Regions from separate parts of the Devosia sp. 1635 genome, predicted to be linked through region 2. Evidence: predicted binding sites of a transcription regulator. Region 2 holds the regulator's gene; each other region holds the start of a gene.

Region 1 (7,376 bases), on a different contig from region 2:
AAGGCGAGGCGCTCACCCAGGTGAACCAGGCCCGCATCAGCCGCGCCGCCCACTACTGGCTCTCGCGCCACCGCGCCTATGCCGCAGCCAATCTGCGCTTTGACGTGATTTTCCTTGCGCCCTGGGCTTGGCCGCGCCATCACATCAACGCTTTCGACGCTTCCTAGGACCTCTGCATGTCACTCAAGATCGCCGTCCAGATGGACCCCATTGCCAGCATCAATCCCGCCGGCGACTCCACCTTTGCCATGATGCTCGAAGCTCAGGCGCGCGGCCATGCGCTGGTATATTATACACCCGACACGCTCGGCCTGCGCGGCACCACCGTTTCCGCCCTCGCCGCACCGGTCGAGGTCTTCGACAAGCCCAAGGGCGAGCACTTTAAGCTGGGGGCGTTCACGCGCATCGATCTGGGCGAGCAGGATGTGATCCTGATGCGCCAGGATCCGCCCTTCGACATGAACTACACCACCATCACCCATATTCTCGAGCGGCTGCACCCGAAAACCTTCGTGGTCAATCCGCCCGCTGCGGTGCGCAATGCGCCCGAAAAGATCCTCGTCACCGATTTTCCCAAGCTGATGCCGCCCACCCTAGTGACGCGCGATCGCGAGATGATCCGCGCCTTCCGCCAGGAGCATGGCAACATCATCCTCAAGCCCCTTTACGGCAATGGCGGCGCCGGTGTCTTCTTCCTTCAAGAGGGCGACCATAACCTCGCCTCCCTGATCGAGCTGTTTGAGCTCAGCTTCCGCGAACCCTTCATGGTGCAGAAATATCTGCCCGATGTCCGCAAAGGCGACAAGCGCATCATCCTCATCGATGGCGAGCCCGTCGCAGGCCTCAACCGCATTCCCGCCGAAGGGGAATCGCGCTCCAACATGCATGTGGGTGGCCGCCCGGAACTGTCCGAACTCACCGCCCGCGAGCGCGAGATCTGCGCTGCCATCGGCCCCGCGCTCAAGGAGCGCGACATGATCTTTGTCGGTATCGACGTGATCGGCGACTACCTCACCGAGATCAATGTCACCTCGCCCACCGGCATTCGCGAGATCAAGCGCTTTGGCGGTCCCGATATTGCGGTGATGATCCTTGATGCCATCGAACGGCGCCGCCGCTGATCGTGCCGCTTAACTTAAGGGCGGTGTGCTGATGCCGGTCGACACCTATCTGCTGGCGGTTACCACTTTTTTCGCCACCATCGGTCCCGCCGATCTGGCCGTGGTGTTCCTGGCGCTCACGCGCGACACCTCCTCGCCCGAGCGGCGCCGCCTGGCGCTTCGCGGGGTGCTGATCGGCGGATTGATCCTGCTCTTCTTCGCGCTCTTCGGCGAACCGCTCCTTGCGCTCTTCGGCATTACCTTGCCGGCACTGCGCACGGCCGGCGGCGTGCTGCTGCTCCTCATCGCCATCGACATGGTGTTCGCTCGCTCATCTGGCGGCACCTCCACCACCACCGAGGAAGATATCGAAGCGCGCGACCGCGCCGATATCTCGGTGTTCCCTCTCGCCACCCCGCTCATTGCGGGACCGGGGGCGATCAGCGCCGTGATCCTGCTCATCGCTGGCTCGGAAGGCGATTACGTCAAGGACGCCGCGGTGATCGCGGGCCTGCTCACCATCTTGCTGCTGACCTATGTGATGCTGCGTCTCGCCATCCCCATCCAGCGCTTGCTGGGTGTCACCGGCGCCCATGTGGTGTCACGCGTGGTCGGCGTGCTGCTGTCGGCTTTGGCGGTGCAGTTCATCTTTGATGGCATTGCCTCGAGCGGCATCTTCCGCCCCTTGGCCAGCTAATCCCGCGGCGCCCCTTCGTTGAGCGCTCCCGCTCGCGGCGCCCCTTCGTTGGGCGCTCGCGCCCGCGGCGCCGATTCAGGCGCTCGCGCTGCTGGTCCTGTGACAGCCCTCAACAACAAAAAAGCGACCGGCCTTGTGCCAGTCGCTCATTCGCATTTGCTCGGCATGCTTACTTCTTGCCGGTATTGCCGGTGCTGCCGCTACCAAGGCCCGTGATCGGCTTTGCTGTTTCCAGCTTGTCCTTTTTGGGCTTCTTGGCTTCCTTGTTGCTGCGCATCTGACCTTTAGCCATGGCTGTTCTCCTCTGCGCCGGGCTGAGCCCGGAAGACGGGCTGGAATCTAGTCCTCGCCACCGCGGCTGACAAGTGACGGCGCCCTATTTGTAGACGCGGCACCGGCCAGTCGGGGCAAGGGCGGCAAATGAGCGTGGATCGCAGCCCGTCATCAGGAAATTGATCCAGTCATTCCGATCACCGTAAAAGGCGTTGCGGTCCACTTCACCTCGGATGCCGGGCACGACGCCAGTCTGCGTCCACTGCCAGAACGTCCAGCCGCGGTTACGATAGCGCTCATGCGGTTCGGCAGCCGTGGAGCGCAACCAGAACGCATTGGGGAAGTACTCCCCATCCAGCACGTCGCGGTGGAAGTTCATGTCGGTATAGATGATGGGCAGCTTGCCGGTATGGGCTTCCATTGCCGCCAGCATCACCCGGATCTTTTCCAGCGCATCGGCCCGCGATGGCTTGACCTTGCACGAGGAATGATTGTTCCACTCCAGATCCAGAACGGGCGGCAGCGCGTCGGGATCATTGGGCACATTGGCGATGAACCACTGCGCCTGCTCGGAGGCGAGCGAACACCAGGTCATGAAGTGGTAGGCGCCGCGTGGCATGCCCGCATCGCGTGCGGCCGCCCAGTTCCGGCGGAAGTTCGGATCGATGTAATCCTTTCCTTCCGTAGCCTTCATGAACACAAAGGCAATGCCCGAGCGCAGCGCCGTCGAAAAGTCGATATGGGATTGGTAGCGCGCCACATCGATCCCCTGGATCGGCATTTTGCGCGCCCGGTCCACTCCGGCATGGGGCCGGTTGTCCCCGTCGATCGGGCCATAAAGTCCACCGCCGCTCGCGCAGGCGGCAAGCAGCACCACCATTGCCGCCATTGCGGCGCCCTTGAGCATGGAAGAAAAACGGCGCGCGCAGACTGGGGGCATGAATATACTCGTGTACGACCAGGCGAGCCTTTCATTCAACATGGCGCGGTTAAGGGAAGCTTGCGTTAACTCCAATCCGCGGCCTCGTGGTTAACCCCTATTTAATGTTCGCTGAACGTTCTTGTTGGAGCGGCAGTGCTCTGCTAGCCTCCTCCTGTTCTGGGGGAATGGCGTACATGGTAACCCGGGTTGCGACCGTAGCTTTTCAGGGCATCGAGGCGGTGCCAGTCGATGTTCAGGTGCAGATTGCCCCAGGCCTGCCCAAGTTTCTCATGGTCGGTTTGCCCGATAAGGCGGTCAAGGAATCGAGCGAACGGGTTTACGCCGCGCTGCTCGCTTCGGGGCTGAGCCTGCCGCCCAAGCGCATCACCGTTAATCTCGCTCCCGCCGACCTGCCCAAGGAAGGCAGCCATTATGATTTGCCCATCGCCCTGGGGCTGATGGCCGCGATCGGTGCCATTCCGCAGGATGCGCTGGAAGGTTTCCTTGCCCTGGGCGAACTGGGGCTCGATGGCCGCCTCGCTCCCGTAAATGGCATCCTCCCTGCTGCTATTGCCGCCGGTGCCCGCGACCTTGGCATCATCTGCCCCGAAGCCTGCGGCCCCGAAGCCGCTTGGGCTGGGGAAGACATCGACATCGTCGCTGCCGAAAGTCTTTTGGCCTTGGTCAATCACCTGACCGGCCACCAGCACGCCCCCCGGCCCGTGCCGCGCAAGCACCAGACCAATGGCGGCCTGCCCGATTTGAGCGAAGTGCGCGGGCAACTCGTCGCCCGCCGCGCCCTCGAAGTCGCCGCGGCCGGTGGCCACAACCTCCTGATGATCGGACCGCCCGGCGCCGGCAAGTCCATGCTGGCCGCCCGTCTGCCCTCCATCCTGCCCCCGCTCAATCCGCGCGAACTGCTCGATATCTCGATGATCCAGTCCATCGCGGGCGAACTGGCCGGGGGCGCCATTTCCGATCGCCGCCCTTTTCGTGCCCCGCACCATTCTGCGTCCATGGCGGCGTTGGTCGGCGGTGGCCTGCGCGTTCGCCCGGGTGAAGTCAGCCTTGCCCATAACGGCGTTCTGTTCCTCGATGAACTCGCCGAATTCGCGCCTCAGGTCCTCGATTCCCTGCGCCAGCCGCTCGAAGCGGGTGAAACCGTCATCGCCCGCGCCAATGCCCGCGTTTCCTATCCCTCACGCGTACAACTGATCGCCGCCATGAACCCCTGCAAATGCGGTCTCGCCGGTACGCCCGGCCACACCTGCAAGCGCGGCGCCGCCTGCGCCAATGATTACCAGGCTCGCGTGTCCGGGCCCTTTCTCGACCGCATCGATATCCGCATCGACGTGCCCGCCGTCAGCGCCGCCGACCTCATCGCCCCCGCGGAACCCGCCGAAGCCTCCAGCGTCGTCGCCCAACGCGTTGAGCGCGCCCGCGAGCGGCAACGCCAGCGCTTCCTCGAACACGGCGCCCCCGGCATCTACACCAATGCGGCTGCCGGCCCTACCCTGATCGAAACCGTGGTCAACCCCGATAGCGACAGCCGCAAGCTCCTGCTCCAGGCGGCCGAGCGCTTCAACCTTTCCGCCCGCGCTTACCACCGCGTCCTCAAGGTTGCGCGCACCCTTGCCGACCTCGCCGGCGTCGACCGCGTCGCCCGCCCTCACATCGCCGAAGCCCTGAGCTACCGCGTCAACTTGGCCGCAGCCTGAGCGCGGACGATCGGTTAACCCAGCCCGGCTAATCTTGCGCGGGCAGGGGGCTCGCATGCAACGATCCGGTGTGCTGGTGGAATGGAATGACCGCCGCGGTTTTGGCTTCATCGACGGGGGTGATGGCAGCCGTTGTTTCGTGCATGTTTCGGCTATTGCCGGTCCAACGCGTCCCCAGGTGGGTGACCACCTCCGTTACCGGCTCGGCCCCGGCCGCGACGGCCGCCCGCAAGCCATGCAGGTTCAACTCGCTTCAGCTAAGCCAGCGCCAAGGGTCCCCCGAGCATCCATTCCATCTGCCGAGCCGGCAAGCTTGGGCTGGCGATCCGGTGCTGCAATCATTCTGGCCGCGCTGCTTGCCGTCGCCCTATTTCGGGGCTCTGTGCCACTGCCCCTTGGCGGCATCTACATACTCGCCAGCATTCTTGCCTTCTCCTTTTACCACCACGACAAACAAGCGGCGAAGGCCGGGGAATGGCGCGTCAGTGAAGCCACGCTCCATGCACTCGATCTTGGTTGCGGCATTATCGGTGGCCTCCTGTCCCAGGAGCGGTTCCGCCACAAGACGCGCAAAGCGGGCTTTATTGCCTTCACCTTCGTGATCGCGGCCATGCACCTGCTCTGGTTGGGGGGCCTCGCCACGGGTCTGATCACCACCGCGGAACTGACCGACCTTTTGTCCCTATGGCCCTAGTGTTCCCACTTGGCCTCCCAGTCGGGGTAATGCTCTTCCCAGAGCGCCTGCCATTCGCGCACCAGCGCCGCCCGCCGCCGGCCATAGCGCTCCTCGGTGAGCTCGAGCGCCAAAATCCGGTCGGTGCGGAAATTGCGGAACGCTTCGCGCAGGCAACACCAGGCCGCCACCGTCTGCTTGCCCTCGAAAAACGCCACCTGCACCGGCCAGATCACCCGCTCGGTGCGCTGGCCCGCTTCATCGGCATAGTTGATCCGCAGCGCCTTTTCGCAGCGCATCGCCATGCGCACGTCCCCAAGAATGGGCAGCGGCTCGCGCTCGCGCCACAGCGCAACGGGCCACAGGCCCGTATCATTGATGCGGTCGCGCAGATCCTCGGGCGAGGCGGTGGCGATTTTCGCCAGCGCGTTCTTGGCCGCCAAGCCCAGCCCGTCATCGGGTTGCGCCTGCACCCAGCGCGCGCCCAGCACCAGTGCTTCCAGCTCCTCGGGCGTGAACATCAGCGGGGGCAGGAAAAATCCCGGCTTCAGCATATAGCCGATCCCCGCTTCCCCCGCGATCGGCGCGCCCAGCCCGATAAGGGTCTGCACATCGCGATAAAGCGTGCGCACCGAAACGCCCTGCTCCTCGGCGAGCGCCGCAGCCGTAACCGGCCGGCGGTGCCGGCGCAGCGCATCCATGATCGAAAACAACCGCTCGGTCTTGTCCAGCTTGTGTTCTCCATCTCCGGCCCCTCCCGCTTGGTGCGGAAGGGATGTTGCGCTTTGGCCCTGACAGCCAGTGTCAGGACGGGTGGTGTGCGTCAGCCGATCTCGATCTCGCACCAATGCCGGTATGGCTTGTCGGGCCCATGGATGATCGAGGGGAAATGCGGGTTGTGCAAGGCATCGGGGAACATCTGGTCCTCGAGGCAAAACCCGGAATGCTTGGGATAGCGGCGCCCGTTCAACCCGGGCACCGCCACATTGGTCATCACCCCGTTATAGAACTGCAGGCCCGGCCGGTCGCTCCACAGTTGAAGTGTCAGCGCCCCGTCTGGCCCGCGCACGGTCGCGATCGGGTCGGCGAGGTCGCGGCCGGTGTCGAGCACGAGATTGATGTCGTAGTCGATCGGCGCGCCCGCTGCGTCGCGCAGGATGCGCCCGGCGCGCAGGTCATATTGCGTGCCGCGGGAGGGCAGGATGGCGCCGGTGGGGCACAGATCGGGCCCCAGCTGCGTATAGGCACTCGAGGGGATCTGCACCCAATGGTCCAGCACCAGCGGGTCGGTGCCCAAATTCCAGTATTGATGCTGCACGAGGCTGATCGGCGTGCGCCGGTCGGTTGTTGCCTCGAACTCGGTGCGCAGCCGGTTGCCCACCAGCCGATAGGTCACGGCAAAATCCACATTGCCCGGATACCCCATAGCCCTGTCGGGGCTATGGAGGGTAAACCGCACGCTGTTGCCGGCACTGTCGACCTCGCCGGCCCAGACCTGGCGCCCCAGCCCTTCGGGGCCGCCATGCAGGTGAATATTGCCCTCATTGACCGGCAGGTCGTAGTGCTGCCCGTCCAGGTCGAATGATGCGCCCACGATCCGGTTGGCCACCCGCCCCGTGATCGCGCCGAAATGCGGACTATGCTCGGGATAGGGCTCGAAGCTGTCGAACCCCAGCGCCACCGAGCGCAGGCCCCCCGCCACCGGCACCCGCCAGTCGCGCACCGCCGCGCCATAGCCGATAATGTCGATCTCGACCCCCGTATCGCTGCGCAGATGATATTGATCCACGCGCTTGCCGTTGAACTGGCCGAATTCGCTAACTGCTATGCTCATGCGCCTCTCCCTTTGCGCCCTGCTTTAGCCGGTTTGCGTTCACCCCTGCAACGGCGCACTTGACCAAACACTTGACCTAACCGGCTGCCCTCCGCAGTGTCTCGCCCGGTTTGGAGACAAGGGCAGTGAACGAGATCGGATCGAGGCGCCGGGCAACGG
Region 2 (7,376 bases):
AGCTGATTCCGAGAGGCTCTCGCCTCACCCCCATGCAACTGGCCGTCGCAGCCGCCGCCAATTGCCCGACGCTGCCCGTTGCCGTGCAGCCGCGCATCGCGCTCCTTGCCACCGGGGACGAACTGGTGCTGCCCGGCACCGCTCTCGGACCGGGCCAGATCGTTGCCTCCAACAGCTTCGGCTTGCGGCCGCTCCTTGCGCCTTACGCCGCAGAGATCCGCGACTACGGGATCGCTCCCGACAACCGGGCGGCGCTTGCCGAGCGCCTTGCCGGCATCTTTGCCGAAGCGCCCGACTTCGTCATCACCACGGGCGGCGCGAGTGTTGGCGACCATGATATCGTGCAGGAAATCCTGCTGAGTCTCGGCGTGCAGCTTGATTTCTGGCGCATCAATATGCGCCCGGGCAAGCCACTGATGTTCGGCACTCTGGGCAAAACCCTGGTGTTTGGCCTGCCTGGCAATCCGGTTTCGGCCATGGTGACCGCCGCCGTCTTCATCAAGCCGGCGCTGCGGCGCTGGCTCGGCGTCGCCGAACCCGCCCCCTGGCACCTGCCGCTCCTTGCGCCCACGCCGCCCAATACCGCCCGGCGCCACTTCATGCGTGCCCAAAGCGTGCATTCAAGCCGAGGTGCGGGCGTGCTCCCCATCAGCGAAACCGATAGCGGTCATACCTCCTCGCTGGCCCGCGCCGATATGCTGCTGGTGCAGCCTGAATACGATCCCGGCCAGCCGGCTGGCGCTCTCGTTCCAGCCATTCCGCTGGACGGGTTCTAGGCAGAGCCAAAGAATTTTCGCCTCCACCCATGAGCGTTATTGCAGAACATAACTGGAACACCTATGCTCGTTCAGTCTTTGTTCCGATTCTGCGATTGAAGGGCTCCGATGCTGACGCGAAAGCAACATGAACTGCTGATGTTCATCCATGAGCGGATGAAGGAAAGCGGCATTCCCCCTTCGTTTGACGAAATGAAGGACGCGTTGGATCTGGCCTCCAAGTCGGGCATTCACCGCCTGATCACGGCGCTTGAGGAGCGCGGCTTCATCCGCCGCCTCCCCAATCGCGCGCGGGCGCTGGAAGTGCTCAAACTCCCCGATTCGATGAACCCCGCGCTCGGCGGCCGCAAGGCCCGCTTCGAGCCCAGCGTCATCGAAGGCAATCTGGGCCGTGTTGCCGCTCCGCCGCCGCGCTCGGGCTGGAGCGATGATTATGTGCGCCCCGTGGCCGTGCCGGTCATGGGTCGGATCGCCGCCGGTACGCCCATCGAGGCCATCCAGAGCCACTCCCACACCATCTCGGTGCCACCCGAAATGCTTGGCCCGGGCGAGCACTATGCGCTGGAAGTGCGCGGCGATTCGATGATCGATGCGGGCATTTTCGATGGCGACACCGTGCTGATCCGTCGCCAGGATGTTGCCGGGACCGGCGAGATCATCGTTGCCCTGGTGGATGACGAGGAAGCCACCCTCAAGCGGCTGCGTCGCAAGGGCAACACCATCGCGCTTGAAGCGGCCAATCCCGCCTACGAAACCCGCATCTTCCCGCCCGACCGCGTCAAGGTTCAGGGCCGCCTGGTGGGCCTGCTGCGTAAATATTGACGCCCAGGGTCGAAAAACTCTGTCCTGTCCTGCTGCGAGTGGTGGCGCAAGAACGCCAGTGCTTGGCGTTCAGGCATCCTTTGGCTGGCTTTCAGCTGGTGAAAGGAACACGGGAAGGCCCCGAGCCGATTGAAATCGGTGCCCTGCGTGAACTCGCAGAGGAGTCTGGCCTGCAGGCAGAAGTTTCGCGCACCCTGCCTTCCAGTAGTGCCATTGCAGATAAACAGCTTTGGCACTTTGTTGTGGTGATCGCCTTGGCTCCCCTGGCCGAACACTGGCGCCACTTCACCCATGATGATGGCGGTCATTGGTTCGAGTTCTTCTGGTGGCCACTCGAGCGCCAACCGGGCCCCGAATGGCACCCCATGTTCCAGCGGGCCCTCGCCCACATCGCTCGCCACGCCTAAAGCCGGAATCGGCCAAGAAACAATCTCTTCGACGGAACTCGATTGCCGCCCTAGGGTCCTCATCAGCCGCACCAGACCAGCGCCTGTGTGCCCCCTCCTTCACCCTCCCCCTTGAGGGGAGGACCGGGGTGGGGGTTTAGTCCCCTCCTCCGCGAGTGACGTTAGACCCAGCTGGCCACCTCCAGCGCGCAATCCGCTCAAGCCCCATACCCCCCGACAATAACTTATCCCCGCCCGCGCCGATCACCCGCATAGTCTCCTCATCCGCGCACCCAAGCGAGATCATGACGAGTGGTTGGTGCGCGGAGGCTGGGGGATCGTGGGTCGCCGCGATCCGGCCGGTGTCCGCAAGAGCCGTGGACCTCTATCGTCCGGTGGTCTTGGGTGAAGAATCGCGATGGCAGCTGCACTGGCCATCGGAACCCTGATGTGGCGCAGGCAGCGGTGCCCGCCAGGGTTTAGTTCGACATCCGCGGAATCTGGCATGCGCCGCAGGAGGGCGCGGGCGTCGGCACCCAGTCGCTGTTGGCGGGGCGGAGCTTCCGTTTTGCGCAACGTTTTTTGAGGCAATGCCTCGCCAACGCCGCTCCCAACCGGAGGCCTCGCGCCGACCGGAGTTTCGCCGTGCCTTGGAAACAGAAATCCCCGCCGAAGCGGGGATTTCGAAGTCGTTGGGCCTTATGCCCTAGTGGTTGTCGCGCGGCACGCCATAGGTCTGGGCAATGCGCTGGTAAGCCACTGCTGGCTTGAGTACGGCGCCATTGCCGAGCTGGTCGACCAGCCCGCGCTGGATCTCCTGCCAGGGCGTCTGGTGCGCGGGGTACTTGTAGCCGCCCGCTTCCGCCAGTTCCTGCCGGCGCGTCGCGATCTCGGCGTCCGAAATCAGGATATCGGCGGTGCCATTGTTGAGGTCGATCCGCACCCGGTCACCCGTGCGCAGGATGGCAAGGTTGCCGCCCGCTGCCGCTTCGGGCGAGGCGTTGAGGATCGAGGGCGAGCCCGACGTGCCGGATTGGCGCCCGTCGCCAATACAGGCCAGCGCGTGGATACCCTTCTTGATGAGGTAGGCAGGGGGCCGCATATTGACGACTTCGGCCGCCCCCGGGTAGCCGATCGGGCCCGCGCCGCGCATGAACAGCAGCGTGTGCTCGTCGATATCGAGCGAGGGATCATCGATCCGGTGATGATAGTCCTCCGGACCATCGAACACCACGGCCTTGCCCTCGAACATGCCGGGATGCTCGGGATTGGCAAGGTAGCGCTCGCGGAACTCGGGCGAGATCACGCTGGTCTTCATGATCGCGTTATCGAAGAGATTGCCGCGCAGCACCAGGAACCCGGCTTCTTCCTTGAGCGGCTGCTCGAAGGGGCGGATCACCTTCTCGTCCTGGATGGGGGTGTTGCGGCAGTTCTCGCCGATGGTCTTGCCGTTGACGGTGGGTGCATTCTCACGGATCAGCCCCTGCTTCATCAGCTCGTTGACCACCGCCGGCACGCCGCCCGCATGGTAGTAATCCTCGCCGAGATATTCGCCGGCCGGCTGCAGGTTCACCAGCAGCGGCACCTTGTGCCCATAGGTCTGGAAGTCCTGCAGGTCGAGCTCGACACCGATATGCTTGGCGATCGCCTGGATGTGGATCGGGGCGTTGGTCGACCCGCCAATCGCGGAATTGACCACGATGGTGTTGATGAAATTGTCCTTGGTCATGATGTCGGAGGGCTTGAGGTCCTCATGCACCATGTCGACGATGCGCTTGCCCGTGCGATAGGCCATTTCCTGGCGATCGCGATAAGGCGCGGGAATTGCCGCCGAACCCGGCAGCTGCATGCCCAGCGACTCAGCCAGCGAGTTCATCGTGGTTGCCGTGCCCATCGTGTTGCAGAAGCCGGTGGACGGCGCCGAAGACGCCACCAGCTCGATGAACTGCGCATAATCGATCTCGCCGGCCGCCATCATCTGGCGCGCCTTCCACACAATGGTGCCCGAGCCGGTGCGCTCGCCCTTGTGCCAGCCATTGAGCATCGGCCCGACCGAGAGCGCAATCGCCGGGATGTTGACCGTGGCCGCACCCATCAGCATGGCCGGGGTGGTCTTGTCGCAGCCAATGGTCAGCACCACGCCATCGAGCGGATAGCCATAAAGCACTTCCACGAGCCCAAGATAGGCCAGGTTCCGGTCGAGGCCGGCGGTGGGGCGCTTGCCGGTTTCCTGGATCGGATGCACGGGAAATTCGATGGCAATGCCACCGGCTTCCCGGATGCCTTCGCGCACGCGCTCGGCCAGCACGATATGGTGGCGGTTGCAGGGGCTGAGGTCCGAGCCAGTCTGGGCGATGCCGATGATGGGCTTGTTGCCCTGCAATTCCTCGCGCGATACGCCGAAATTCATGTAGCGCTCAAGATAAAGCGCGGTCATGTCCGGGTTCTCGGGATTGTCGAACCAGGCGCGCGAGCGCAGCTTCTTGGGCGCGCTGCCCTGCCCATTGGGGGAAGAGAAGCTGTTGTCTGCCGTCATTACCTTATTCCTCAATAGTTCCGCCGAGGCGAATACAGGCTGCTGTTTGCTACAGTTCTAGCATGTTAGTTGCAGGAGTGAACGCCAATCCTGTTGGATTTCGTCGCCCCTTGCGCTCGCAGGGCAACCGGGCGGCGTCGAATCGGCTAGGCGCAGGCCAGCGCAGCGACTAGGTTTGCCCGAAAGTGCGGGGCGGACTGCAAGAGGGGCAAGCATGAGTGAATTTGTTGATTGGGTCGGGGTTGATTGGGGCACCTCCAACCTGCGGGCTTGGGGCCTGAGTGCCGATGGCACGGTGATCGTTTCGCGCAAATCCGACCAAGGCATGGGCAAGCTGACGCGCGACCAGTATCCGGGCGTCCTCGAAACCTTGCTCGATGGTCTAGTCGGCAGCAACGGTGGCGCGCTCGACGTATTGATCTGCGGCATGGCCGGCGCGCGCCAGGGCTGGTTCGAAGCGCCTTATTTGGAAGCACCAACCGATTTGCGCGGCCTGCTTGACGGCGCAGTGCGCCCGCCCATGCCCAACAATCACCTGGCCCCGGCAATTCTGCCCGGTGTGTGCCAGAAGGCCGGCGGCGACAATGTGATGCGCGGCGAGGAAACCCAGCTACTGGGCCTCGCGACCCTGCGCCCCAATGCCCATGGCGTGGTATGCATGCCCGGCACCCATTCCAAATGGGTCAGCATGAATGGCACCCGCATTGAGCATTTCTCCACCGCAATGACGGGCGAGCTCTTCGATCTGCTGCGCCATCATTCGGTGCTGCGCTATTCGCTGACTGAAGACAGCAATGGGCCCGAGCGCGCCGAAGGCTTTGCCGCGGGTGCAGAGGTCGGCCTCGAGCGGCCCGAACAGCTCACCAGCGAGCTCTTTGCGGTCCGCGCCAGTTCGCTCCTGTCCGGCCGTCAGCCCGGTTGGTGCACCGGCTATCTTTCGGGCCTCCTGATCGGCACCGAAATTGGCAGCCGCCGTGCGCTGATCGGCGAACAAACCGTTCCCTTGATCGGCGCCCCCGCGCTCTGCGCCCTTTATGCCGAGGTGCTCGGCATGATCGGGGCACAAGGCGAAGCCGTGGATGGAACCGAAGTGGTGCTCGCCGGCCTTAAAGCTGCACGTGCCTTTATCGTCTGATTGGAGACCCCATGACCCACCGCCACCTGATCGCGATTCTGCGCGGCATTACCCCGCCCGAAACGCTTGATGTGTGCCACGCCCTTGTTGCGGCCGGCATTACCATGATCGAAGTGCCGCTCAATTCCCCCGATGCCCTGGCCAGCATTGCGCTGGCGGCCGAGGCGCTCGGGGATGACGTGATGGTGGGCGCGGGCACCGTTCTGAACAAAAAGCAGGTTTGGGCCGTCGCCGATGCCGGCGGCACCTTTATTGTATCCCCGGATACCAACCGGTCGGTTATAGAAGAAACGGTGCGCATTCAGCTGGGCTCCTATCCCGGCGTGTTCACTCCCAGTGATGCGTTCAAGGCGATCAAGGCGGGCGCCACCGGGCTCAAGTTTTTCCCCGCTGAAGTTCTGGGCCCGCGCGGCATCAAGGCGATGAAGGCGGTCTTGCCGCCCGAGCTGCCGCTTTACGCGGTGGGCGGCGCCAAGCCGGACAACTTCGGCGAATATTTCGCCGCCGGTTGCAGCGGTTTTGGCCTGGGCACCTTTTTATACAAGCCCGGCAGCACCCCCGCCGAAGTCGGCCAGCGCGCCGCCGAGGCGGTATTGGCTTATGATGGAAGGACTACAGCGTGACGCAAACGGCGAGCCTGCTGATCGACAGCAAATGCGCATTGGGCGAGGGCCCATTCTGGCACCCGGACCGCCAGCAGCTGTTTTTCCTTGATATCAATAATCAAAAGCTCTTCGCCACCTCAGCTCGGGGCAATGTCGAAGTGAGCTGGAGCTTTGACGAGAACGTCGCCGCGGCTGGCATCATCGATGCCGACAATCTGGCACTGGTCACCGAAACCGGGCTCAAGCGCTTCAATCTACAGACGGATGAGCAAAGCCTCATTATCCCGCTCGAAGCAGACGATCCGCTGACGCGCGGCAATGACAGTCGGGTGCATCCCTCGGGCGCCTTCTGGATTGGCACCATGCGCAAGGAGGAAGAAGCGCCGGGCGGCAAGCTCTATCATTACCGCGCCGGTCAACTGAGCGTGCTGCGGTCCAACGCCTCGATCCCCAACGCCACCTGCTTCACGGCCGATGGGCGCACCGCTTACTGGACCGATACCCCCACCAAAAAGATTCTCAGGGTACAGACCGATCCGGCCACCGGCATGCCGGTCGGGGAATGGTCGCTCTTCGCCGATGTCTCGGACGGCCGCGGCTTCCCCGACGGCGCGGTGGTTGATAGCGAAGGCTATCTGTGGAATGCGAAATGGGGCGGCGGCTGCGTCGTGCGGCATGCGCCGGATGGCTCGATCGACCGGATCATCGAAGTGCCGGTCTCGCAGGTCACCTGTCCTGCCTTCGGCGGCCCCGATCTCAAGACCCTCTTCATCACCACCGCCGCCAAGAATCTAAGCGCTGAACAGCTGGCTGCCGAAAAGGTGGCCGGCGGGGTCTTCTCGATCCAGGTGGATGTGCCCGGCATCCCGGAGGCGCGCATCGTCCTCTAGCCTGCCCCTTATTGTGACCTCACGCGCCAGGGGCGCGTGAGGTTGGGCACGGCAGTCCGCACGACAAAGCGCTGCTCTCCATCCTGCCATTTGAACCAGTGCACGCCGCCCCTTGCGAGATCGTCGCGGTCAATCACCTGGGCCTGCGCCCGGCAGGCAATCGGCGCCCGCAACCGCGTCACCACCAGATCGTGGCGGGCGCAATCTTCGGCGAAGGCGCCGACAT
Region 3 (7,376 bases), on a different contig from region 2:
CTGCCAAAAGTTGGACTTGGCGCCCAGCCGCACAATCCGGTCCTCCCCGATCCCGGCGATCTTCTTCCATAGCTCCATGGCCTGGTCGTCGTCCTCGTAGACGGTGACCATCAGCCGGTCCTTGGGAAGACCCCAGTCCTTGGTCAGCAAGGTCCAGGCCAGTTCGATGGCGTGGTCCTTGAAGTAATCGCCAAAGGAGAAATTCCCCAGCATCTCAAAAAAGGTGTGGTGCCGGGCGGTAAAGCCGACATTGTCCAGATCGTTGTGCTTGCCACCGGCGCGCACGCATTTCTGCGCCGAAGTGGCGGTCGTATAGGGGCGCTTTTCGAGACCGGTAAAGACGTTCTTGAACTGCACCATGCCAGCATTGGTGAACATCAATGTGGGATCATTGCGCGGTACCAATGGGCTCGACGGAACCGCCTCGTGACCATTCCGGGCAAAAAAGTCGATAAAACTCGAGCGGAGATCGTTTACGCTGGTCATAGAATGGCTTTCATGGCGGATTGGCGCCCGTGGACGCCGCAAGACTTTGGCTGGCTTTCTAGCCCGTGCGGCGCAGCGCTGTCCAGCATCGGTGCGCCCCGCTTACTGCTAGGTATGGGGACGCCGGCTAAAGGGCTCGATGAGCATCGCCAGGCCCGATATAAACGATGCTAGATTGCGTTGGCGGCAGCTCTGTCTCGCCTGCTTGCAGCCGGGCGCCTGCGGTTCAGACTCAAAAGAAAAGGCACCGCTCTCGCGATGCCTTTCTTCACCCTGCATGGGAACTGCTTATTCGTCGCTGTCGGCAGCGTCGTCACCGCCCGATACCAGCAGTACTTCTCCGAGCAGGCCCGAGCTTTCGCGCACGCCCTGCTCGATGGTTGCCGCAGCCGCCGGATTGTCCTTGAGGAACTGGCGCGCATTCTCACGCCCCTGCCCCATGCGCTGGCTGTCATAGGAGAACCAGGCGCCCGACTTTTCCACCACGCCGCTCTTGACCCCAAGATCGAGCAACTCGCCAGTCTTGGAGATACCTTCGCCATACATGATGTCGAATTCAACCTGGCGGAACGGCGGGGCCAGCTTGTTCTTGACCACCTTGACGCGGGTCTGGTTGCCCACGATCTCCTCGCGGTCCTTGATGGCGCCGATCCGGCGAATGTCGAGCCGCACCGAGGCATAGAATTTGAGCGCATTGCCGCCGGTCGTGGTTTCGGGCGAACCATACATCACGCCAATCTTCATGCGGATCTGGTTGATGAAGATCACCAGGCACTTGGATTTGGAAATCGACGAGGTCAGCTTGCGCATGGCCTGGCTCATCAACCGGGCCTGCAGCCCCGGCAGCGAGTCGCCCATTTCGCCTTCAAGCTCGGCCCGCGGCGTCAATGCCGCTACTGAATCAACCACCAGCACATCGATCGCGCCCGAGCGCACCAGTGTGTCGGTGATTTCGAGCGCCTGTTCGCCAGCGTCAGGCTGGGAGATCAGCAGATCATCCACATTGACGCCCAGCTTGCGGGCATAGATCGGATCGAGCGCGTGCTCGGCATCCACAAAAGCGCAAACGCCACCCTTGCGCTGCGCTTCGGCAATCACATGCAGCGCCAACGTGGTCTTGCCTGAGCTTTCCGGCCCGAAAATTTCAACGATGCGGCCCTTGGGCAGGCCACCAATTCCGAGGGCGATATCAAGCCCGAGCGAGCCCGTCGATATTGCCTCAACCTCGATCGAGGCAGCCTCGCCAAGGCGCATGATCGAGCCCTTGCCGAAATTGCGCTCGATTTGGCTCAGCGCCGCGGCGAGAGCCTTGTCCTTGTCCATTGATCCACCTTCAACGATCCGAAGCGGGGTATTTGCCATACGAGTCTCTCCTTATTCCACGCTCCGGGACCGGGCGCAACGCGCTGCTTTCCGGAAGATCAATCCACGAGAAGTGCCCTCTTGTTCTCATTTTGTTCCGCTCCTGTCAAGGCGATTTCTCGCGCCCATTGCAACAAAAGAACCGCAGTCCCTGGACCGCAGCCCTTCCGTGCCCAGATGGAACTCTGACCGCCACGCGGCGCGCAAAAGAGCTTGCCGGGCCGGCCCGGGTTGCGCTTTATGCACGGGACGACCGCAACGGGCAATCGAGGAGCAAACCCCGTGAATCTCATCCAGTTTTTCGATCAATCGGGCGCCCGCGCCGTGGCCGCAGTAGAGGGTGACGTCGCCCGCCGGGTCAACACCACCACCAGCGTTTATGAGCTCGCCACGACCGCCCTCGCCCAAGGCACGGGTCTTGCGGCGCTCGTGGCCCAGCGTGGGCTTGGAGACGCCGTCAATCGGCACGACATCCTGGCTGAAGGGCGCATGCTCGCGCCGATCGATCATCCCGATCCGGCCCATCTTTATATCACCGGCACAGGGCTGACCCATCTGGGCTCGGCCGCCACGCGCGATGCCATGCACAAGGGCAACGCCGCCAAGCAAGCCGAACAGCTGACCGATTCCATGAAGATGTTCCAGATGGGCCTTGAAGGGGGCAAGCCTGAAGGCGGCGCCCGGGGCGTCCAGCCGGAATGGTTCTACAAAGGCAACGGCACCACCGTGGTCAATCCCGGTCACCCCATTCCGTCCCCGTCCTTTGCCCGCGATGCTGGCGAAGAGCCCGAGATCGCCGGCATCTACCTGATCGACGCCAACGGCCAGCCGCGTCGCCTTGGCTTTGCGCTCGCCAATGAGTTTTCTGATCACGTTACCGAGCGGGTCAACTATCTCTATCTCGCCCATTCCAAGCTGCGCGCCTGCGCCTTTGGGCCCGAATTGCGGGTCGGCGACCTGCCGGAGCATATCGAAGGCATGTCGCGCATCTATCGCGATGGTGCGGTGATCTGGGAAAAGCCGTTCCTCTCGGGCGAGGCCAATATGAGCCACACCATCGCCAATCTGGAATATCACCACTTCAAATATGGCCTGTTCCGCCAACCCGGCGACGTGCATGTGCATATGTTCGGCACGGCGACGCTCAGCTTTGCCGATAACATCGTCACCCAGCCCAATGACGTATTCGAGATCGAGGAAAGCCAGTTCGGCGCTCCCCTGCGCAATCCCGTCCGGATCGAGGACGAGCATCCGCTGATCATCGGCGATCTCTACTAGGGGGAGCCGTTCAATTCAAATCGCGTGCATGAGCCTTGAGATCAGCAAGGCTCAGCCCGTCCAGCACCGCTTCATTGGTTGAGTGCATGAAGACGCGGGGCGCCTGCCCCGCTTCCAGCGCCTGTGCCCACCGCTCGGCCAGAAGGCACCAGCGGTCTCCCGCCTTGAGCCCGGGAAAGCCCCATTCGGGGCGGGGCGTGGACAGATCATTGCCCGCCCTTTTGGAGTAGGCGAGAAAGGCTTCGCTCGCCTCGATGCAGACCAGATGCCGGGCCACGCCGTCTGGGCCCGCGGCACAATAGCCGCTGCGGAAGAACCCCGTCAGCGGACTGGTGGAGCAGGGCTCGAGCGGTTCGCCGAGCACATTGCGCTCCCCCGCCCCTTCACCGAAATTGCGCGCGTTCACTGCGCCTGGCCTTCGTCCTGCTTTTGCAGCACCTCTTTGACCTTGGAATTGATCTGGTCCAGCGAATAAGGCTTGGGCAGGAACTCGACGCTCTGGTCATCCTCGATATCGCGGCGGACGCTTTCCTCGGCATAACCCGACACAAAGATCACCTTGAGCCGCGGCATGGTCTTGCGCACATGCTTGAGCAGCGTCGGCCCGTCCATCTCGGGCATCACCACATCCGAGATCATGAGATCGATCTTGAACTCGAGCTCCTCGAGCACCTCTAGCGCTTCTTCGCCGCCGTCAGCCTCGAACACCTCGTAACCAGTCGCGCGCAACGCGCGAGCGGAGAATGCCCGCACGCTTTCCTCGTCCTCAACCAACAGGATACGCTCTTCGCCCGTCAGGTCCCGCACTGGCGCAGCCGCCGCGGCTACCTTGGCGGTTGCCTCGATCTCAGAGGGCACATAGCGGGGCAGGAAGATTTTGAACGTGGTGCCAACCCCGACGGTCGAGACCGGATAGATGTAACCTTCGGTCTGTTTGATGATGCCGTAGACCGTCGACAACCCCAGCCCGGTGCCTTTGCCCAGCTCCTTGGTGGTAAAAAAGGGCTCAAAGATTTTGGTGAGCACTTCCTGGCTCATCCCGGTGCCGGTGTCCTGCACTTCGATCAACACATAATCGGCCGCCACCATGCCATCGAACTGCATGGCCTCGGCCTCGGCGCGGCTGACATTGCTGGTGCGAATGGTGATGGAGCCACCATCGGGCATGGCGTCGCGGGCATTGACCACGAGGTTGATCACCACCTGTTCGAGCTGAACCACATCGGCGCGCACCGGCCAGATATTGCGGCCGTGATCAACGCCCAGCGTGTTCTTGTCCCCGATCATCCGCTTGAGCAGCACGGTCAGATCGTCAACGATCAGCGGCAGCTCAAGCACTTGCGGCCGCAGAGTCTGCCGGCGCGAGAACGCCAGCAACTGCCGTGTCAGCCCCGCTGCACGGTTGGCGTTCTGCTTGATCTGCATCAGTTCGCTGAACGATGGATCGCCCGGCTTATGCTTGAGCAGCAGCAGATCGGAAAAACCGATGATTGCGGTCAGTAAGTTGTTGAAATCATGCGCAACGCCGCCGGCGAGCTGTCCCACGGCCTGCATCTTCTGGCTTTGGGCAAACTGCGCCTCAAGCTTGCGCTGGTCGGTCATGTCGAGGGCATAGACATTGACCTGCTCGGGCGAGCCCGACAGGGTTTCAGAGCCCGATAGATAAAGCCGCACGGCGTGCTCGCCTTCCGCGCTCAGCAACGCATCCACCGGCTCCACTGCCGAGCGATGCGCCGAAGCATCGGCGATGGCGCGCGCAAAACGGTCGCGGCTGCCTTGGCCGATCAGGTCGATCAGCGGCTGCATTTCAAGGCTCTTTTCCTCACCCGACCAATGGAAGATGCGCCCAAATGGGGCATTGGTGCGGATAATCCGCCCTTCGCTGTCGAGCGTCGCGATTGCAAATGGCGTATCGTTGAAAAAGCGCGAGAACCGGATTTCCGCCGCCCGCAACGCTTCCTCGGTATCGGGCGCGCTGGTCATGTCGAGCACCAGGGTGCGCGTTTCGCCCAGTTCACCGTCGGCCATGCGAGCTGCGCGATGCAGGAGACGCACCGGCAATGTTGTGCCGTTGCGGCGCACCAGGTCGATATCGATGATCTCGGTGCGGATTTCCCCGTCACCGCGACCACGCATCAACAACGTCGCGCCATCGCCATGCACCACGTCGCGCAGACTGAGCTGGCCGGCATTGAATTCAGCCAGATCGTAACCCAGCCAGTCGGCAAGGGTTGAGTTCAGATACTGGATCCGCCCACGCGCATCAGCCGAGAAAAAGCCCGCCGGCGAATGATCGAGATAATCGATCGCGCGCTGCAGATCGCGGAAAGCGCTTTCATTATTGTCGCGGTCGCGGGTGATGTCCTCGACCGTCCAGATCACCTTGGGCTTGGATTCGCCTTCGGTGACCGGCAATGGCCGCACTCCAACCCGGTACCAGAAGGCGCGATTGCTTTCGGCCTGGGACCCCCCCAGCCCCCCGATCAGGCGGATATCCTCCACCGCGCTGCGCCCGTCCTTGGCCGCGCGCGACAGGCGGTAAATCGCTTCGCTGGCATCGGATTGTCCGGCAAACAAGCGCGGCACGCCCACCGGAACCCCATTGTTGAGCGCCCCCGCAAAGCTGCCATAGTGCGCATTCACATAGGAAATGCGCCCATCCCGATCCGCCACCACCGCGCCAAAGGGCAGGCTGTCGACGATCGCGTGGGACGTGGTGCGCCGCTCCTCATTACCGGCAAAGCGGAACAGGCCCGCAGCCAGTCCAAACAGGCAGAACACGCCGACCACTGCCAGCATGCCCACAAAGGTCATCACCAGATCAAGCGGCACGTGATCACCGAACATCGCGTAGCCCACCGCCAGCGCCACCAGCGCCAGTCCCAGTGCCACAACGCGCCAGAGCCCGTATCCACCCCGCCCCGAATCCACCAGCGGCTCGGGATAATTGTCATCCCGGATCGGCGTGACGGCCATGTTCAAGCTCCTAGGTCTTCGGTCGCAAGGCTTTCGGACCGCTTCGCATGGTCTGGCACAGAGCCAGCTTACCAAGGCAATGCTTGGCTTTCGTTCGCAACGCAAGCGCGTACACCATCTGGCCGCCCGAATCAGGTGCCCAGAAAGGTTTAGCAAATGGTCTGCCGCGGGGGGAGATATTGCTTGTTATCAACAGGCTTGCCAGCCTCAGCGTGTTGGCCGCCACCCTGTGCTGGGGCGCAATCGCATCACGAAGCCGATCACCTCCGCGACGGCCTTGAAGTGCTCGGCCGGAATGGGCTCATCAACTTCGACGCTCGCGAACAATGCCCGAGCTAGCGGCGGGTTCTCTACAATCGGCACATTGTGCTCGCCGGCCAGCGTGCGGATGCGCAGGGCCACCGCGTCAGCGCCCTTGGCAACGCAAAGCGGCGCTCGCATTGAGCGATCATATTTCAGCGCTACTGCAAAGTGCGTCGGATTGGTGACCACCACCGTGGCGTCAGGCACCGCGGCCATCATGCGCTTGCGCGAGCGCTCCTGGCGCAGTTGGCGGATGCGGCCCTTGACGTGCGGGTCGCCTTCCATCTGCTTGTATTCGTCCTTGGTTTCCTGGAGCGTCATCATCTGGCGCGTCCACCATTTGCGGCGCACATAAACATAATCCGCCATGGCGATCAGCGTCACTACGGCCAGCGTCGCACCGAACACCTTGAGCCCGATATCCTGGAAGAATTGCAGGATCAGCAGCGGGTCGGCCGTCATCATCGTGTCGAGCCGGTCGCGCTCGGGCCAAACGACACCCACCAGCACCGCTCCCACCAGTCCCAGCTTGACCAGCCCCTTGAGGAAGTTGACCAGCGCTTCCCCCGAAAACAGCCGCTTGAACCCCGCCAGCGGCGAAATCTTGGACAGTTTGGGCGTGATTGGCTCGGCCGAAAACAGGAACCGATGCTGCACCAGATTGGCCACAACAGCGCAGAACGACAAGATCAGCAGCGGCACCATGATCGTGCCGACAAGCGCCAGCGCCAGCCCGTTGAAGAACGAGCCGAATGCGGGACCACCCAGCTCGTACCGATCGGCATTGGTGAGCAGCGTTTTGAGCGACCCCATCAAGCTGGCGCTGGTGGATGGCCCAAGCAGCGCAAACACCGCCGCCGAGCCCGCCAGCATGAACCAGGTGGTCACCTCCTGGCTCTTGGCCACGTCACCCTTTTTGTGCGCGTCCTCGAGCTTTTTGGCGGAAGGGTCTTCGGTTTTGCTGGATTTTT
Region 4 (7,376 bases), on a different contig from region 2:
GCGAGGCGCTCAAGACCCATACGGTGCGGTTGCGAGATGTGAACTGGCTGGGGGCGCGGCCGCTGGCCGAAGCTGCTGCCGGCAATGGTGCACCGGTCGAGGTCAAGGTGCGCTCGACGCGCGGGCCGCAGCCGGCCGTGATCCAGATGCGCGATGGCGCGGTTTATGTGACGCTGGTGGCCGGCGAATATGGCATTTCGCCGGGCCAGGCCTGCGTGTTCTACGCCGATGACAGCGCCACGTCCGAAGTACTGGGCGGTGGGTTCATCGCGGAAGCGGTGCCGGCGGTGTTTGCCGCCTAGTTGGCGGGGGCGGGCGTTGGCTCAGTGAAGCCCTTTTGCAGGGGGATCGCGTCTTCGGGGGCGATGTTCTGTTCTGCCTCGATCGTGTCGTAGTTGCGCCATTGCACGAGATTGGTGAACACCGTCGCTGCCACCGTGATCACGGCCAGCCCGATGAAAATCGCGAGCACCCACTGGCTGGAATTGAGTTTTCGCACGGGCATGGCAGTTGCCTTTGAAGGGGGTCAACGGGGGCGCACCCTACGGGATGCGCGCCGGGTTTAGCACCTTCGCTGCGCTTTGGCTAAGGCCCTGATGACGCGCCGCGCCGATAGGCTCTCCTCCCTCAGCGGGGAGGAGAGCTTGTGGACTGAAGCGGTTTAGACCAGGGGCTTGAGGCCCGCTTCGATGCTCGCCCGCCGGCTTTCGAGGAAGGGCGGGAGCGCCAGGCTTTCACCCAGGGTTTCCATCGGCTCGTCGGCAGCAAAACCGGGCACGTCCGTCGCGATCTCGAACAGAATGCCATTGGGCTCGCGGAAATAAAGCGAGGTGAAGTAGAACCGCTCGACTTCCCCGCTCGAGCGGATGCCGAACGAGTTGACATGGGCGATCCACTGCCGGAGCGTATCCTGGTCGGGCGTGCGGAAGGCCACATGGTGCACGCCGCCGGCGCCGGGCCGTGCGGGGGCCAGGCTTGGGTCAACCACCACATGCAGTTCGGCCGCGGGGCCACCGGGGCCCATCTCGAACACATGGGTTTCCCCATTGCGCTCGCGGGCGGGATAGGTGCGCACCTTGCGCATGTTCATCACCTGCGTCAGGACCACTTCGGTGCGATCGAGGCGCGGCACGGCAAGGCTGATCGGCCCAAGGCCGATGATCTGCCGATCGGCAGGAACGGGCGACTTGGCCCAGGGCACGACCTTGTTGGCGGGGTCGAGCACCAGGCGGAAGCGCTGGCCTTCGAAATCCTCAAAATCGAGCGAGACATGGCCATTGCGTTCCTTGATGGCCGAGGTGCCGACGCCCTGCGCCTGCAGGTGTTCTTTCCACCATTGCAGGCTGTCCTCGCTACCGACGCGCAGGCCAGTGCGGCTGACAGTGTGGTTGCCGCGCTGCTCGCGGGCGGCGTCAAAATCAAAGAAGGTCAGGTCTGCGCCAGGTGAGGCCACGCCGTCACCATAGAATAGGTGGTAAGCAGTGGTGTCGTCCTGGTTGACGGTTTTCTTGATCAGCCGCATGCCCAGGGTCTGGGTGTAGAACTGCAGGTTCTTGGCCGCCTGGGCGGTGACTGCGGTCAGGTGGTGGATGCCGCCAAGCTGAAGGTCCATTGGTGTTCTCCTTGGAGTGCACATGCTCGTCAGCCGAGCCTTGGTGCCGTTGCCCCCAAGATAGGTGAAGTTGCCCCATCCCGTCAGCCCACGGCGCCATAACGGGTTGTTGCGCCTGAGCGAACAATGGAACCCCATCGTTTCCAGGGCGAGGAGGCGATCACAAGCTGGCTAGAACAGGTTTTCGCCGGTGCTTTTATTCGGGTCGCGCGTTAAGACTGGCGTGAACAGATGAGGAACGTGGATGGCGGCTTTAACCCTTCGTCGCAAGTTGGCCGTGTTGTCGGACGCCGCCAAATATGATGCCTCCTGCGCTTCCAGCGGCACCGAGAAACGCAACAGCAAGGTGAGCGGCGGCATTGGCTCCACCGAGGGCAATGGCATTTGCCACTCCTATGCGCCGGACGGGCGCTGCATTTCGCTGCTCAAGCTGCTGCTGACCAATTTCTGCATTTATGAATGCAGCTACTGCATCAATCGCTCCTCGTCCAATGTGCAGCGGGCGCGCTTTTCCGTCGAGGAAGTGGTGGGACTGACCCTCGACTTCTACAAACGCAACTATATCGAGGGGCTGTTCCTGTCCTCGGGGATCATCCGTTCGCCCGACTACACGATGGAAGAAATGGTGCGGGTGGCGCGCAGCCTGCGCGAGGATCACCATTTCGCGGGCTATATCCATCTCAAGGTCATTCCCAATGCCGCGCCTGAACTGCTGGCGGAAGCCGGGCGCTGGGCGGATCGGCTCTCAACCAATATCGAGTTGCCGACCGATCTTGGCCTTGAAGCGCTGGCACCGGAAAAAAAGCCAAGCGAGATCCGCACGGCTATGGCGCGCATTCGCGGCAAGCTGGCGGAAGCCGCGCCGGAGGCAAAGACCAAAGCCGAAAAGCCCAAATATGCGCCGGCGGGGCAATCCACGCAGATGATCGTGGGTGCCGATGCCGCCAATGACGAAGCCATCCTGACGCGCGCGGCGGGGCTCTATTCGGGCTACAAGCTCAAGCGGGTCTACTACTCGGCCTTTTCGCCCATTCCCGATTCCAGCGCCAAGCTGCCCCTCAAGGCGCCACCGCTCCTGCGCGAGCACCGGCTCTACCAGGCCGATTGGCTCATCCGGTTTTATGGCTTTGACGTTCCCGAGATCGTGGCGGGCGGGGAGGGCGGGTTGCTGGATCTGGCGATCGATCCCAAGCTGGCCTGGGCGCTCAAGCATCGCGAGCGCTTTCCCGTCAACGTGAACCGCGCCGATCGCGAACTGCTGTTGCGGGTGCCGGGGCTGGGGACCAAGAGCATCGAGCGGATCATCACGACGCGGCGCCACCACAGTTTGCGCCTCGAAGATGTGGCGCGCATTGTGGGCTCGATCGATGCGGTGCGCCCGTTCATCGAAGCGGTGGACTGGACGCCGGGCGGGATGACCGATGATGCGCGGCTCAAGGCCAAGCTGACGCCGCAGCCCGAACAGCTGAGCCTGTTTGCATGATTTCGGTGCGGCTGGAGGAGCGTAACGACTTTGCCGAATGGCGCGGCAAGGCGCGGCAGTTGTTGTTAGCAGGCGTGCGGCCTGATCAGGTGATTTGGCGGGGGCCGGGGGAAGAAAACGGGCTGTTCGAAGCGGGCGATTCCATGCTGCCAAGCGGGGAAGGGGCGGTGGGCAGCGTGCCGCCCGCCTTTATCGAGCAGGGGCAGTTGGCCATCTGCAACAATGATCCCGAGCGGTTTGCTCTGCTGTATCGCTTCTTGTGGCGCCTGCTGGAGGATCGCGGGCTGATGACGGCGGCCTCCGACCCCGATTTGCAGCGGCTGACCGGTCTGGCTTCAGCGGTCCGGCGCGACAGCCACAAGATGAAGGCCTTTGTGCGCTTCAAGGCTGTTATCGACGATAGCGGGCTCGAGCGCTTTGCCGCCTGGTTCGAGCCCGAGCATTTTATCCTTGAACGCACGGCGCCGTTTTTCGAGCGCCGCTTTGCCGGCATGATCTGGGCGATCATCACGCCCTATCGCTCGGCCTTCTGGGACGGGCAGGAACTGTTGTTCGGGCCGGGCGGGCAGAAAAGCGACGTGCCCGAGGACGATGCGGTTGAGGGCGACTGGAAGACCTATTTCGCCTCCATCTTCAATCCTGCCCGGCTCAAGATCGGCGCGATGAAGGGGGAGATGCCCATGAAATACTGGCGCAACCTGCCCGAGGCCGAACTCATTGCTCCCCTGATCCGGGGCGCAAGAGAAGCGGAGCGGGAAATGATCGAGCGGGTTTCGAGCCAACCACCGGCACGGCATCTGCGGCGCCCGACAGAGGCGCCGGCAGTCCAGGATGGGGAGCGCGAGGTCGCCTCGCTCGCCGAGGCACGCGCGGCCGTCCAGGAATGCCGGCGCTGCCCGCTGTTCGAATTTGCGACGCAAGCCGTGTTCGGGGAGGGACCTGAAGCCGCCGATGTAATGTTTGTCGGCGAGCAGCCGGGGGACCAGGAGGATCTGGCGGGGCAGCCCTTCGTGGGACCAGCGGGCAAGGTGCTGGATGCCGCAATTGAAAAGGTGGGGATCGACCGCGAGCAGGTCTATGTCACCAATGCGGTCAAGCATTTCAAGTTCGAGCCGCGTGGCAAGCGGCGCATCCACCAAAAGCCCAATGGGGGGGAGGTGGAGGCGTGCCGATTCTGGCTTAATCTGGAGCGGGCGTTCGTTAAGCCCAAGGTGATCGTGGCGCTGGGCGCCACGGCGGCGTCGAGCCTGTTGGGGAAAGCGGCAACGATTTCACGGCTGCGCGGTGCGCCGATTACCATGGATGATGGCACGATGCTGTTTGTGACCAATCATCCCTCCTATTTGCTGCGCATTCCCGAGCGGGAGCGCCAGGACGAAGAGCGGGCCAAGTTCGAAGCGGACCTCGTTTTGGTGAGCGAGGCAATTGAGCGGGTCAGAACAGCGCAGAACTCAGTTGCGTCACACACTTGACAGCGCCGCTCGCCAAAACTAGGTATTCGCGCATCGGCCTTATCGAGGCTGAGCCGTGAGGCGGAGTAGCTCAGTTGGTTAGAGCAGCGGAATCATAATCCGTGTGTCCCCAGTTCAAATCTGGGCTTCGCTACCAATCAAAACCCCCGGGAAACCGGGGGTTTTTTGTTGCCTTCTGTCGGGATGGTGTGCCGGGCCCATCACTTGCCGGCGAGGAGGGGGAAGATGGTTTCGCCTTCCACCATGGTGACGCCGATTTCGAGTTGCTGCACGGCGCGCTCGCCGTCCATATGATGCACCAGAAGCCGTACCGCGCCCCGACCGATCGCTTCGCGATCCACCCGCGCGGTGCTCAGGCGGGGGGTAGCCATGCCAGCGATGGGCAGATCATCGAAGCCGATAATGGAAAAGCCGGGTGGGAGCGGGCTTCCGGGCCCGTAAAGGCCCTCGAGCATTTCCACCGCCGCAATGTCATTCCAGATAAAGGCGGCGGTTTCCTGCGGCGAGGGCTGCTTTGGGCGACGCGCTAGAGGGGGGCGCGGGAAGGATTTGGCTTTACGGTTGGCGCGGCTAGGCTATATCAACATTCTTGATATCGTTGCCACAGTGAGCGCCTGCCATGGCCGGAAATTTCCTCGTCGTTGATCCCCAGGAGGATATGGCCGTGATCCGGGGGCTGGCTTCGCCGGTGCGGGCGCAGATCCTCAAGATCCTGCAAGGGGGGGCGCTCAACGTCAACGAAATTGCGGCGCGGCTGGAGCTGCCGCAATCAACGGTGTCGACCAATGTGCAGATCCTCGAGGAAGCGGGGTTGATCGCCACCGAGGCGCAAAAGGCGCGCAAGGGCAGCCAGAAGATTTGCCGCTCGACCTTTGAGGAAGTGCTGATCCGCTTCAAGGAGCCGTCGGCGCAGATCAGCGACAAGACCATCGAAGTATCCATGCCGCTGGGGCTTTATACGGGGTTCGAGGTGACCGCGCCTTGCGGAGTTTGCTCAAGCGAGGGGGTGATCGGGCTCCTCGATGTACCCGATACATTTCTTGATCCAGACCGAATGAAAGCGGGGCTGTTGTGGCTGACGCGCGGGTATGTGGAATACCAGTTTCCCAACAATTCCAAGCTGACGCGAGGAGAAGTTGAAGCGATCGAGATTTCGCTTGAGCTGTCCTCGGAAGTGCCAGGCACGTCGGCCGATTGGCCCTCCGACATTACGCTAACGCTTAACGGCAAGGCAGTGGGAACCTGGACCAGTCCCGGCGATTTCGGCGACAAGCGCGGGGTTTACACGCCGCAATGGTGGAAGCTCAAGGGCAGCCAATACGGCAAGCTCAAGACTTGGCGAACCTCGGCAGAAGGCACGTTTGTCGATGGGGTGCGGATCTCGCCAGTAACGCTGGATGACCTCGACCTGACTTCGCACCATTCCATTCGCGTGCGGATTGGCGTCGAGGAAAGCGCCCATCATCCCGGTGGTATGAATATCTTCGGGCGCGGCTTTGGCAATTATGACCAGGACATCGTGCTGCGGTTGATTTTGCGCTAGCGCGCCGCTTCCCGGTTGACGCGGGACCGCTTCTTGGCTCTAGTAACCGAAAGTTCTGATACAAATCAGACAATCGGCACAAGAGGGAGAGAGTTGTGCGCGCCAGCGTTATTGCCAACCGGGACTATGTGATTTCCGAGATCGACAATCGAATCTACGGAGCGTTTCTCGAGCATCTTGGCCGGGCCATTTATTCGGGTATCTATGAGCCCGATCATCCAACCGCTGACAAGAACGGCATGCGGGCGGATGTGGCCGAGCTGGTCCGGGGGCTCGATGTGCCGATGGTGCGCTATCCCGGGGGTAATTTCGTTTCCGCCTATAACTGGGAAGACGGGATCGGCCCACGCGAGCAACGACCCACGCGGCTGGACTTGGCCTGGCACACTTCGGAGAGTAACCAAGTCGGCATTCACGAATTTGCCGACTGGTGCGAGACGGTTGGCACCCAGATGATGCTGGCAGTCAATCTGGGTTCGCGCGGGCTCGAGGAAGCGCGTAATTTCGTTGAATACGTGAACGGGCCGACGGGCAGCTATTGGGGGGATCTGCGCAAGAAGAATGGACGGGCGGACCCTTGGTACGTCAAGATGTGGTGCCTGGGCAATGAGATGGACGGGCCTTGGCAGATCGGCCACAAAACAGCGGACGAATATGGGCGCCTCGCCAGTGAAACCGCCAAGGCGCTGCGCGCTTTTGACAGTTCGCTCGAACTCATCGCCTGCGGGTCATCGCATTCCAACATGCCCACCTATCCCGAATGGGAGCGGGTGGTGCTGGAGCACACCTATGAAACGGTCGACCACATCTCGCTGCATATGTATTCGTCCAATTACGACAAGCACACGCCGGGTTACCTCGCGCACAATGTCAAGCTCGAGGCCTATATCAGCACGGTTGCCGCCACAATCGACTATGTAAAGGCCAAGAAGCGCAGCAATCGCCAGGTGACGATCGCGTTTGATGAGTGGAATGTCTGGTATCATTCGCGCAAGCAGGACCGGGCGATCCTTGACGGCAAGCACGGCTGGCCGCATGCGCCAGCGCTGCTGGAAGACATCTATAATTTTGAGGATGTGCTGCAGGTCGGGTGTTGCCTCAACACCTTTATCCGCAAGTCCGACGTGGTCAAGCTCGCCTGCATTGCCCAGCTGGTCAATGTTATTGCTCCGATCATGACTGAGCCGGGCGGCAGGTCCTGGAAGCAGACCACCTATTATCCGCTCTATTTCGCATCCATGTTCGGACGCGGCCGGGCGCTCAACC

Evidence for each region. Region 2 encodes LexA, which represses DNA repair genes until DNA is damaged. Its sites were predicted from a motif close to TGTTCNNNNTGTGTTCNG; they were not measured.
Region 1: a site for LexA is predicted at 3,116-3,133, ahead of HRU92_RS14495 (YifB family Mg chelatase-like AAA ATPase). Genes of this name have one in related genera too.
Region 3: a site for LexA is predicted at 1,931-1,948, ahead of recA (recombinase RecA). Genes of this name have one in related genera too.
Region 4: a site for LexA is predicted at 1,836-1,853, ahead of HRU92_RS10095 (putative DNA modification/repair radical SAM protein). Genes of this name have one in related genera too.

Annotation. Positions count from the first base shown of each region.
Region 1 covers NZ_JABAOM010000003.1:447,473-454,848, forward strand. The annotation lists gene HRU92_RS14475 (YraN family protein) at 1-167, shown strand, start outside; gene gshB (glutathione synthase) at 177-1,121, shown strand; gene HRU92_RS14485 (MarC family protein) at 1,153-1,797, shown strand; gene HRU92_RS20775 (hypothetical protein) at 1,967-2,089, opposite strand; gene HRU92_RS14490 (GH25 family lysozyme) at 2,174-3,010, opposite strand; gene HRU92_RS14495 (YifB family Mg chelatase-like AAA ATPase) at 3,187-4,710, shown strand; gene HRU92_RS14500 (DUF1294 domain-containing protein) at 4,766-5,404, shown strand; gene HRU92_RS14505 (YafY family protein) at 5,401-6,096, opposite strand; gene HRU92_RS14510 (aldose epimerase family protein) at 6,207-7,217, opposite strand; gene HRU92_RS14515 (LacI family DNA-binding transcriptional regulator) at 7,343-7,376, shown strand, end outside.
Region 2 covers NZ_JABAOM010000001.1:1,145,429-1,152,804, reverse strand. The annotation lists gene glp (gephyrin-like molybdotransferase Glp) at 1-776, shown strand, start outside; gene lexA (transcriptional repressor LexA) at 885-1,598, shown strand; gene HRU92_RS05900 (NUDIX domain-containing protein) at 1,640-2,005, shown strand; gene HRU92_RS05895 (IlvD/Edd family dehydratase) at 2,691-4,520, opposite strand; gene HRU92_RS05890 (2-dehydro-3-deoxygalactonokinase) at 4,735-5,655, shown strand; gene HRU92_RS05885 (2-dehydro-3-deoxy-6-phosphogalactonate aldolase) at 5,667-6,278, shown strand; gene HRU92_RS05880 (SMP-30/gluconolactonase/LRE family protein) at 6,275-7,150, shown strand; gene HRU92_RS05875 (ComEC/Rec2 family competence protein) at 7,159-7,376, opposite strand, start outside.
Region 3 covers NZ_JABAOM010000002.1:153,692-161,067, forward strand. The annotation lists gene alaS (alanine--tRNA ligase) at 1-486, opposite strand, end outside; gene recA (recombinase RecA) at 775-1,848, opposite strand; gene araD1 (AraD1 family protein) at 2,140-3,126, shown strand; gene HRU92_RS07680 (DUF2237 domain-containing protein) at 3,137-3,532, opposite strand; gene HRU92_RS07685 (cell cycle histidine kinase CckA) at 3,529-6,102, opposite strand; gene flhB (flagellar biosynthesis protein FlhB) at 6,310-7,376, opposite strand, start outside.
Region 4 covers NZ_JABAOM010000002.1:669,558-676,933, reverse strand. The annotation lists gene mnmA (tRNA 2-thiouridine(34) synthase MnmA) at 1-302, shown strand, start outside; gene HRU92_RS10105 (hypothetical protein) at 299-505, opposite strand; gene HRU92_RS10100 (ring-cleaving dioxygenase) at 662-1,612, opposite strand; gene HRU92_RS10095 (putative DNA modification/repair radical SAM protein) at 1,857-3,095, shown strand; gene HRU92_RS10090 (UdgX family uracil-DNA binding protein) at 3,092-4,567, shown strand; tRNA gene HRU92_RS10085 (tRNA-Met) at 4,627-4,703, shown strand; partial or broken gene HRU92_RS10080 (substrate-binding domain-containing protein) at 4,768-5,067, opposite strand; gene HRU92_RS10075 (helix-turn-helix domain-containing protein) at 5,187-6,110, shown strand; gene HRU92_RS10070 (alpha-N-arabinofuranosidase) at 6,206-7,376, shown strand, end outside.